Regions from separate parts of the Methylobacterium mesophilicum SR1.6/6 genome, predicted to be linked through region 1. Evidence: predicted binding sites of a transcription regulator. Region 1 holds the regulator's gene; each other region holds the start of a gene.
What was found. Region 1 encodes PhoB, which activates phosphate uptake and scavenging genes when phosphate is short. Its sites were predicted from a motif close to TGTCATNNANCTGTCAT; they were not measured.
Positions count from the first base shown of each region.

Region 2: a site for PhoB is predicted at 1,378-1,394, ahead of MMSR116_RS20995 (UDP-2,3-diacylglucosamine diphosphatase). Genes of this name have one in related genera too.
Region 3: a site for PhoB is predicted at 1,774-1,790, ahead of MMSR116_RS12640 (calcineurin-like phosphoesterase C-terminal domain-containing protein). Genes of this name have one in related genera too.

Region 1 covers NZ_CP043538.1:4,120,509-4,123,780, forward strand. The annotation lists gene pstB (phosphate ABC transporter ATP-binding protein PstB) at 1-382, shown strand, start outside; gene phoU (phosphate signaling complex protein PhoU) at 497-1,216, shown strand; gene phoB (phosphate regulon transcriptional regulator PhoB) at 1,404-2,099, shown strand; gene MMSR116_RS19765 (protein-disulfide reductase DsbD family protein) at 2,106-3,272, opposite strand, start outside.
Region 2 covers NZ_CP043538.1:4,393,130-4,396,401, reverse strand. The annotation lists gene MMSR116_RS21000 (aminotransferase class V-fold PLP-dependent enzyme) at 1-916, opposite strand, end outside; gene MMSR116_RS20995 (UDP-2,3-diacylglucosamine diphosphatase) at 1,443-2,258, shown strand; gene MMSR116_RS20990 (glycosyltransferase family 4 protein) at 2,270-3,272, shown strand, end outside.
Region 3 covers NZ_CP043538.1:2,649,189-2,652,460, forward strand. The annotation lists gene MMSR116_RS12640 (calcineurin-like phosphoesterase C-terminal domain-containing protein) at 28-1,683, opposite strand; gene MMSR116_RS12645 (L,D-transpeptidase family protein) at 1,874-3,172, opposite strand.

The DNA of each region.
Region 1 (3,272 bases):
GGAGGCCCTGCGCAAGGCTGCCCTCTGGGACGAGGTGAAGGACAAGCTCCGGCAGCCGGGCACCGGCCTCTCCGGTGGCCAGCAGCAGCGCCTGTGCATCGCCCGCACGGTGGCGCAGGGCCCGGAGGTCATCCTGTTCGACGAGCCGACCTCGGCGCTCGACCCGATCTCCACCGGCCGGATCGAGGAGCTGATCGAGCAGCTGCGCGACGAGTTCACCATCGTGATCGTCACCCACAACATGCAGCAGGCGGCGCGCATCTCGCAATTCACCGCCTTCATGTATCTGGGGCAGCTCGTGGAATTCGGTCCGACCAACCGGATGTTCATGAACCCGACCGAGCGGCGCACGCAGGACTACATCACCGGGCGGTTCGGCTGATCGGGCCGGACGCTCCGACGAACCATACCGGCCTTCGCCGCCGCGGCGGCGGGGCGGCGGATCCCCGCCAGCCCCCGCGGATCGCGATGCGGGGCCCTTATCGAAGGATCCACCATGCCCGGCCATATCGTCAGCTCCTACGACACTGACCTGGAGGATCTGCGTCGCTCGATCTCCGAGATGGGCGGCGTGGCCGAGAAGATGACCGCGGAGGCGACCGACGCCCTCGTGCGCCGCGACGACGGGCTCGCCCAGGCGGTGATCATCGCCGACAAGCGCCTCGACGCGCTCCAGCGGGACATCGAGGAGCGCTCCGTTCTCCTCATCGCCCGGCGCCAGCCGCTGGCGATCGACCTGCGCGAGACGATCTCGGCGATCCGCGTCTCGGGCGACCTGGAGCGGATCGGCGACCTCGCCAAGAACGTCGCCAAGCGCGTGGTGGCGATCTCCGACCACGCCCCGGCGCAGAAGATCGTGCTGGGTGTCCGCCACATGAGCGACCTCGCCGAGGGACAGCTCAAGGATGTGCTGGACGCCTATGCGAGCCGCGACATCCAGGCGGCCCACGACGTCTGGGAGCGCGACGGCGAGATCGACGCGCTGTACAATTCCCTGTTCCGCGAACTCCTGACCTACATGATGGAGGATCCGCGCAACATCTCGTTCTGCACGCATCTCCTGTTCTGCGCCAAGAACGTGGAGCGGATCGGCGACCACACGACCAACATCGCCGAGACCATCCACTACCTCGCCACCGGGGAGACCCTGGCGGGCGACCGGCCGAAGAACGATGCGTCGAACTACGCGACGGTGGAGCGCGGGCAGGCTCCGTAGTCGGGCCGCCTCGACACAGGCGCCGGGGCGCGCTCATTCCTGTGGGGCGCCGCCGGAGAATCGGTGGGTACGGGTTGAGGCTGAGCGGCGCCTCCCGCACCTTCCGCCCGGCCGCCCGCTCCGGAGGGGGCCGGCGCGTCCGCAGGCTGAACGGCGCCGCCTCGTGAACGGGTCATCGAACGTGAGCATGCAAGTCCTGATCGTCGAGGACGAGGAGGCGCTGACCACGCTGCTGCGCTACAATCTGGAGGCCGAGGGCTTCCTGGTGGACACGGCGGCGCGGGGCGACGACGCGGAGCTGCTCCTGGCCGAGCGGATCCCCGATCTGGTCCTGCTGGACTGGATGCTGCCGGGCCTCTCCGGAATCGAACTCTGCCGCCGCATCCGGGCGCGGCGCGAGACCGAACGGCTGCCGGTGATCATGCTCACCGCCCGCGGCGAGGAGGGCGACCGGATCCGGGGCCTCGGGACGGGGGCCGACGACTACATCGTCAAGCCGTTCTCCGTGCCGGAACTGCTCGCCCGGATCCGGGCACTGCTGCGCCGGGCCAAGCCCGCCCACGTCTCGGACCGTCTGGCCGCCGGCGACCTGGAACTCGACCGCACCGGGCACCGCGTCCGCCGCGGCGGCGAGGAGCTGCATCTCGGGCCCACCGAGTTCCGGCTGCTGGAGTTCCTGATGCTGGCGCCCGGCCGGGTCTTCTCCCGCGAGCAGCTACTCGACGGGGTCTGGGGACACGACGTCTACATCGACGAGCGCACGGTGGACGTGCATGTCGGGCGCCTGCGCAAGGCGCTGAACAGCCCGCGCCAGCCCGATCCGATCCGCACGGTCCGCGGTTCCGGATACGCCTTCGACGAGACCTTCGCGCTGGAGACGTAGCCCCGCTCAGCGGGCGAGCGCCGCGCTCCGGCCCGCGCCAGCCGGCACCGCCTCCAGGGCCGCCAGGACCGTCCCCTCGGTGAGGATCTGCGGCAGCACCTGCGGCGCCCCGCTGCCGCTGTAGAGCAGGTAGAGCGGCACGCCGCTGCGACCGTACTTCTCCAGAAGGCGGGTGATCTCGGGGTTCTGGTTGGTCCAGTCACCCTTCATGTAGGTGACGTCGCGCTCGGCCATCGCGGCCCGCACGGCCCTGGTGTACAGCGAGGTCGCCTCGTTCACCGCGCAGGTGATGCACCAGGCCGCGGTCATGTCCACGAAGACGGGCCGACGGGCCTCCACCAGGGCGTCGAGGCGGGCCTGGGTGAACGGCTCGACGCAGTCGGCGGCGGCCTGTGCGATCGGCGCGGCGCGGTCCCGCGGAAGCGTCGCGGCGATGGCCCCGACGGCGGCCAGCGCCAGGATTGCGGCGGCCTGCGCGATCCGCGAGGTCCGGGGTCCGGCGTGCCCGTGCTCCCAGGCCCAGGCGGCGAAGCCCACCAGCACGAGGCCGATCAGGGCCGCCAGGAGGCCGCGCGGATCGACCTGCTGTGCCAGCACCCAGACAAGCCACGCCACGGTGGCGTAGACCGGGAAGGCCAGGACCTGCTTGAGCGTTTCCATCCAAGCGCCCGGCCGCGGCAGCGCCCGCAGGGCCGGCGGCCAGAGGGTCAGGACCAGGAAGGGCAGGGCGAGGCCGAGGCCCAGGCTCGCGAAGACCGCGAGCGCCACGGCGGCGTTCTGGGTCAGCGCGAAGCCCACCGCCGAGCCCATGAACGGCGCCGTGCAGGGTGTCGCCACCAGGGTGGCAAGGACCCCCGTGAAGAAGGAGCCGCTCAGGCCGGCGCGCCGGGCGAGGCCGTCGCCGATGCCCGCGAGCCGGCCGCCGACATGGACCACGCCGGACAGGCTCAGGCCCATGGCGAAGAGAAGGTAGGCGAGCCCCGCCACCACGAGGGGCGATTGCAGCTGGAATCCCCAGCCGATCGCAGACCCGCCGCCCTTCAGGGCGATCAGCAGGGCGGCGAGCCCCAGGAAGCTCGCCAGCACCCCGGCGGTGTAGGCGAGGCCGTGCAGCCGCAGGCGCGACGGGCTCTCGCCCGCGTGCCGCACGAGGCCGAGGACCTTGATGGACAG
Region 2 (3,272 bases), 270 kb from region 1:
TCGGCTCCTTGGCGCAGGGCTTGAGGCCCCAGGCCGCCACGGCCTGGCGGGTCGCCTCGGCGAGCACGTGGTGGCGGTGATAGACGTTCTCCAGCCCCTCCTCCTTGACGATCTCCAGGGCCTCGCGGAGGCCGTAGAGCAGCGGCAGGACGGGGGTGTAGGGGAAGTAGCCGGTGGCGTTGGCGGCCAGCTGGTCCTTCCAGGCGAAGTAGGCGTGGCCGAGCCGGTCGTTCCGGCCGGTGCCGCCTTCGGCGATCTTGAGCGCCTTGGGGCTGATGCAGATCAGGCCGAGGCCGGCCGGCAGCATGAAGCCCTTCTGCGAACCCGCGATGGCGCAGTCGACGCCCCACTCGTCCATCTTGAACGGCAGCGAGCCGATCGACGAGATGCCGTCCACGAACAGCAGCGCCGGGTGGCCGGCCGCGTCGATCGCCTTGCGCACCGCGCCGATGTCGCTGGTGACGCCCGTGGCGGTCTCGTTGTGGACGACCATCACGGCCTTGATGGCGTGGTCCTTGTCGGCCCGCAGGGCCTCCTCGATCTTCTGCGGATCGGCGCCCGCGCCCCACTCCTCGTCCTGGACGATCACGTCGAGGCCGAGGCGCTGGGCCATGTCGACCCAGAGGTGGCTGAACTGGCCGTAGCGGGCGGTGAGCACCTTGTCGCCGCGGCACAGGGTGTTGGACAGGGCCGATTCCCAGATGCCGGTGCCCGAGGACGGGAACAGGATGACGGTCCCGTTGGTCGAGCCGAACACCATCTTGGAGTCCTGCAGGAGCGGCTTCACCAGCTCGGGGAAGCTCGGCGAGCGGTGATCCTCCGACGGCACGTGCATCGCGCGCAGGACGCGCTCCGGGATGTTGGTGGGGCCCGGGATGAAGAGGTGGTTGCGACCGGGGCGCCGGGTTGCGGCCATGATGTTTCCTCCGAATAGTCCGTTGCGCGCGGGCTCGCACCCGCGCCGGTTGTCCAAGCATCCTCGGGAGTCGGTCCGGCGGCGGTCGCGGCGCGTTCCCCCGCGCCTTCGAACGTCTGCCCATGCCGTGAAATGGGGGGCGCTGCGGAGCGGCAGGCGGCCTCACGCCGCTCGCGTCGCGGCACGCCCCCGCGCGCCGGTCGCCTCCGAATTGCCGTCCCGTAACAACGGCCCCCAGGGCCGTCCTCGCCGCCTTCCTGTCTAAGCCCGGCTCAGCTCCCTGATGCCAGTTCCTGGTATTATGTGGCGGTAACGCTCGAAAGGAAAACCGGAAAAACTTCCGGAACTTGGCAAAAAAATTTTTTGTGCGCCGCAGCGAAGCGGACCTCCGGTTGAGAAGCTTTGCCGCACTGCACGTGGCTGCCGGCATGAGGGCCGTCGCGCGGCGCAGCATCAATACGCGTCATCAAACTGAGATGGGATCGCGCTCTGGATCCCGGCACCAGTCAGCCGCCGGGAGGGTGCCGTGGCCGAGGTTGAGGAGATGCCGGTCCGCGTGCGGACGCTGTTCCTGTCCGACCTGCATCTCGGCACGCGCGGCTGTCAGGCCGGCCTGCTGCTGTCGTTCCTGAAGGATTACGACGCCGACACGATCTACCTCGTGGGCGACATCGTCGACGGCTGGCAGCTGCGCTCCGGCTGGTACTGGCCGCAGGAGCACAACGACGTCGTCCAGAAGATGCTGCGCAAGGTCCGCAAGGGCGCGCGCATCGTCTACCTGCCGGGCAACCACGACGAGTTCCTGCGCGACTACGTCGGCACGAACTTCGGCGGCATCGAGCTCGCCGAGACCGCGATCCACGAGGCGGCGGACGGCAAGCGCTATCTCGTGATTCACGGCGACCAGTTCGACATGGTGGTCCGCCACTCGCCCTGGCTCGCCCATCTCGGCGACGGGGCCTACACGCTGGCGCTGAGCCTAAACACGCTCATCAACAAGGTGCGCCGCCGCCTGGGCCTGTCCTACTGGTCGCTCTCCGCCTGGGCGAAGCTGCGGGTGAAGAACGCCGTCAGCTTCATCGGCCGGTTCGAGACGATCCTGGCCGAGGAGGCCCGCCGCCAGGGGGCCGACGGGGTCATCTGCGGCCACATCCACCACGCGGCCGACCGGCCGATCGGCGAGCTGCGCTACCTCAACACGGGCGACTGGGTGGAGTCCTGCACCGGGCTGGTGGAGCACTACGACGGCCGCATCGAGGTGCTGCACTATCCGAGTCTCCTGCGCGCCCGCGCCGCCGAGACCGTGCCGCAGGCGCTGCCGGACCGGCGCGCGGTGGCGTGAGGACCGCTTCCGTGAAGCTTCTCATCGCCAGCGACGCGTGGCACCCGCAGGTCAACGGCGTGGTGCGCTCCCTGGAGCAGATGGTCCGCCGGGCCCCGGAGCACGGCTTCGAGACGGCGCTGCTCACGGTGGCGGATTTCCGGTCGCTGCCCCTGCCCGGCTATCCCGAGATCCGCCTGGCCTATGCCGGACGGGAGCGCGTGGCGGCGCGCTGGAAGGCCGAGCGGCCGAGCCACGTCCACATCGCCACCGAGGGGCCGGTGGGTCTCGCCGCCCGGCGGCATTGCCTCGCCCACGACCTGCCTTTCACGACCAGCTATCACACCCGCTTCCCCGAATACCTCGCCGCGCGGGCGCCGGTGCCGGAGGCGTGGTCCTACGCCTACCTGCGCCGCTTCCACGGGGCCGCGCGGGGCACGATGGTCAGCACCGCCACGCTCCAGGGCGAGCTGGCGGCGAGGGGCTTCGGCCAGCTGATGCGCTGGACGCGCGGCGTCGACACCGAGCGGTTCCGCCCCGCCGAGCCCGGCGCGCCGGCACCGGCCGACCTCGCCGGGCTGCCGCGGCCGCTGTTCCTGTATGTCGGGCGCTTGGCGGTGGAGAAGAACGTCGCCGCCTTCCTGGGCCTCGACCTGCCGGGCACGAAGGTCGTGGTCGGCGACGGGCCGGATCGCGCGCGCCTGCAGGCGCTGGCCCCCGGGGCGCGCTTCCTCGGCACCCGCACCGGGGCCGCCCTCGCGGCGGTCTACGCTGCCTGCGACGTCTTCGTCTTCCCGAGCCTCACCGACACGTTCGGGATCGTGCTCCTGGAGGCGCTGGCCAGCGGCCTGCCGGTGGCGGCCTTCCCGGTGCCCGGCCCCGACGACGTGGTCGGGGGCAAGCCGGTGGGATCCCTCGATCGCGACCTGCGGGCCGCCGCCCTCGCCGCCCTCGACCTGTCGCGGGCCGCGTGCCGCGCCGAGGCCCTGCGCTGCGGCTGGGACGTGAGCGCCCGCCAGTTCTTCGGCAACATCA
Region 3 (3,272 bases), 1.5 Mb from region 1:
GGCGCGGGCGCGCTCGGCGCCCGTGCGTCAGCCGCGTGCGCCCGCCACCTCCAGCACGGCGCAGCCGCGGATCGGGCGGCCGTACTCGTCGGTCCCCTCAACCGTGACGCGGTGGACGCCCGGCGCGAGGTCATCCGGCAGCCGCGCCGTCCAGATGTGGGTCGAGGGTATCGCCTGGACCCAACTCTTCTTCGTCTCCGGATAGCGCTGGAAAAGCTCGGTGACAAAGGGATCGAGGCGGCGGGTGCGGGCCAGCGGCTGCGGGGCGCGGTCGCCGATCCGGGCCGAGAGCTGCGTCCGCGGGCCGCCGTCGAACACGTTGACCACCAGCGTCGTGTCGGCCAGCGCGTCCTGGGCGATGGGCGGCCGGAGGCCCTGCATCGGCCGGGTGTGACGGATCACCTCGACCGCGCCGGCCCGCGCCTCGCTCTCGAACAGGATGCGCATCGTCCCGTCCGCCTGACCCTGCGCCGGGACGTAGCGCGTGGTGTAGTCGGCGCCCCGGATCGACAGCACGTGGAAGCCGTTGGGCGTGCCGTCGCGACTGTCGGCCGAGGGGATGCCTGTGCGCGTGTCGGGCCCGCTCCACCACGAGCCCGAGACCGCCGTGAGGACGTGGTGGTGGTGTCCCTCGACCGGGTAGTGATGCTCGGTGGTGTGGGTGTGTCCGGCGAGGCTCAACACCTTGCGCCCCGCCAGCAGGTCGAGGAGCGCGGTCCGATCGGTCGTCGTCCCGTGCGGGTCGTCAGGCGTCGTGTCGGTAAAGAGCGGGATGTGCATGGCGAGTACGATCAGGTCGTCTCGCGGGATCTCGGCGAGCAGATTGCCGAGGAAGGCGAGGCCGCGCTCGCCGATACGTCCGCGATAGGTGTTGGCGCCGAGCGGGACCGGTGGACCCAGCCACTCGACGTTGTCGAGCAGGACGAACCATGCCCGCCCCTGCCGGAACGCGTAGGTGGGCGACCCGAAGACCCGCTTCCACGTCTCGCGGCTGTAGCGGGCATCCGGCGCCTGCATGTTGAGGTCGTGGTTGCCCGGCAGGCTGTACCAGGGCAGGCCGATCTGACCGACGATGCGGTTCGACCGGCCATAGAGCGACAGGTCGTCGAACAGGACGTCGCCGGTGGTCAGGCCGAAGGCCGCCGGGATCGCCATCGCGCGGGCGACCGCCGTATCGCGCACGTGATCGAGTTCGGAGCGGCTCTCGGGCTGCGGATCGGTGAACAGGAGAACGTCGTAATCCGCGGGCTCGTCGATCCGCGTCAGGGTGAAGTCGAGCGAGGCCGGCAGCTTTCCGGTGGGGGCGACGCCCCCGTAGCGAAGGCCGAGTTCGGCCGGCGTGCCGCCGGGCTGGTGGATGTAGGAGTGGCGCGGAACGTTCTCGGCGTCGCGGGGCAGAGCGTAGCCGGGCGGCTTGATCACGAAGATCGCGCCGTCGCCCTGAAGCGGCAGGCGGTAGCGACCCTGGTCGTCGGTGCGCGCGACCTCGCGCCCGTTTGAGATCAGGACTCCTGGCAGGGGAGTCCGAGCGGTACTGCCCGCCTCCGCGGCGAAGACGATGCCGGTGGCCTGCCCCGCTTCCTGCGCGACGCCGCGAGCCGAGACCAGCCCCAGTCCGGCGAGGCCAGCGACTGTCGCCCGGCGGGTCAGACGTGCGTCGCCGATTTGTGGTTCTCGCGACATGGGCGGGCTCCTGCTCGACATCCGGACCGATCGCCCGCGGGGTCTTTTGCCGATGCGGCGGCGACGATCCCAGCGGCCAAGCAGAGGTGTTTGACCGCCGGATGACACGAGCGCCTGAAACGCGAGAGGCCCGCACCTCGGTGGGAGGTACGGGCCTCGGGACCTTCGCGTTCGCGGGTCTGAGGCGGGATTACTCCTCGTCGCCGGGCTCGAAGGTCTGCGGCATCGGCTCGGCGCTGGCGACCGGCGTCGGAGCGCCGATGGTGGAGGGCACGTTCACCCCGTCGCGCTTGTAGATGTCGTCACGGAACTGCACGAGGCCGTCCGGGGTCGACCAGGCAGTGATGTAGGTCCAGTAGACCGGCACCGGCTGGGCGATGTTGGCGTCGACGCGCTTGCCGCTCTCGATCGCCTCCTCGACCTTCTGGCGATCCCAGCCGGGCGTATCCTTCAGGAGCCACGTGATGTACTCGCGCACGTTCTGGACGCGGACGCAGCCCGAGGAGATGAAGCGGAAGTCGTCGCCGAACACGCCCTTGGTGTTGGTGTCGTGCATGAACACGCCGTAGGGATTCGGGATGTTGATGCGCACGATGCCCATCGAGTTGAAGTCGGCGCCCGAATCCTGCCGGTAGGTGAACCGGGTGCCCTCGTCGGAGAACCAGTTCACAGACTTCGGCGAGATCTCGGAGCCGTTCGACAGGATCCGGATCTTGTTGTCCGTGAGGTAGTTCGGATCCTTCTGCATCTTCGGGATCAGGTCCTTCTTCACGATGGAAGCCGGGACCGTCCAGGTTGGGTTGAAATTGATCTGCGTCGCCTTGGTGTTCATGATCGGCGACTGCCGGTCGATCTTGCCCACGCCCGCGGCGTGAAGGGTGACGACCTGACCGTTCTCCACCGTCTCGACCAGAGCGGCCGGGATATTGGTGATCACGAAGCGCCGGCCGAGATCGCCCGAGTAGGAGCGCAGGCGGACGACGTTAGTCTCGAGCTGGCGCAGCCGCACGTCGGCGGGCACGTTCATGGCCTGCTGGGTGGCGAGGCTCATCGTGCCGGTCTGGCTGAGGCCATGGCGGGCCTGGAAGCGCTTCACGCCGGCCGCGACGTAGGAATCGTAGACGCCCGAACCGCCGGCCGCCTGATCGAGGTCGCCGGTGACGATGAGGCGCTGGCGGATCGCCGCCACGGCCGGGCCGCGCGAACCGACCCGCAGGTGATCGGCGCCGGAGACCGGGCGCCAGCCGCCGCGGGCCACGATGTCCTTGTAGCGCTCGACCATCTGCTCGGTCGCCGCCACGGTCTGGGGCGAGAGGATCGGAACCGTCTCGCGCTGCACCTGCATCCCGGCGGGCGAGGCGTAGTCCTGCGCCCACTCGGCCTGGGCGTAGTTGCCCTGCTCGCGGGCTTCGGCGGCGCCGAGACCGAGCGCCCCGAGGGCGGCGACGCTCAGCAGTGCGGTGAACCGGTTTTGTGCCTTCATGCGCATCGGTCGCTGGCTCTGGTCCGGAGTTCGTCAGGTCGTGACGGGAGCGGATTGTCTCGTGCGCCACGGTGTCGGGATGGCGTTAAGAGTCCCTATCGAAGGG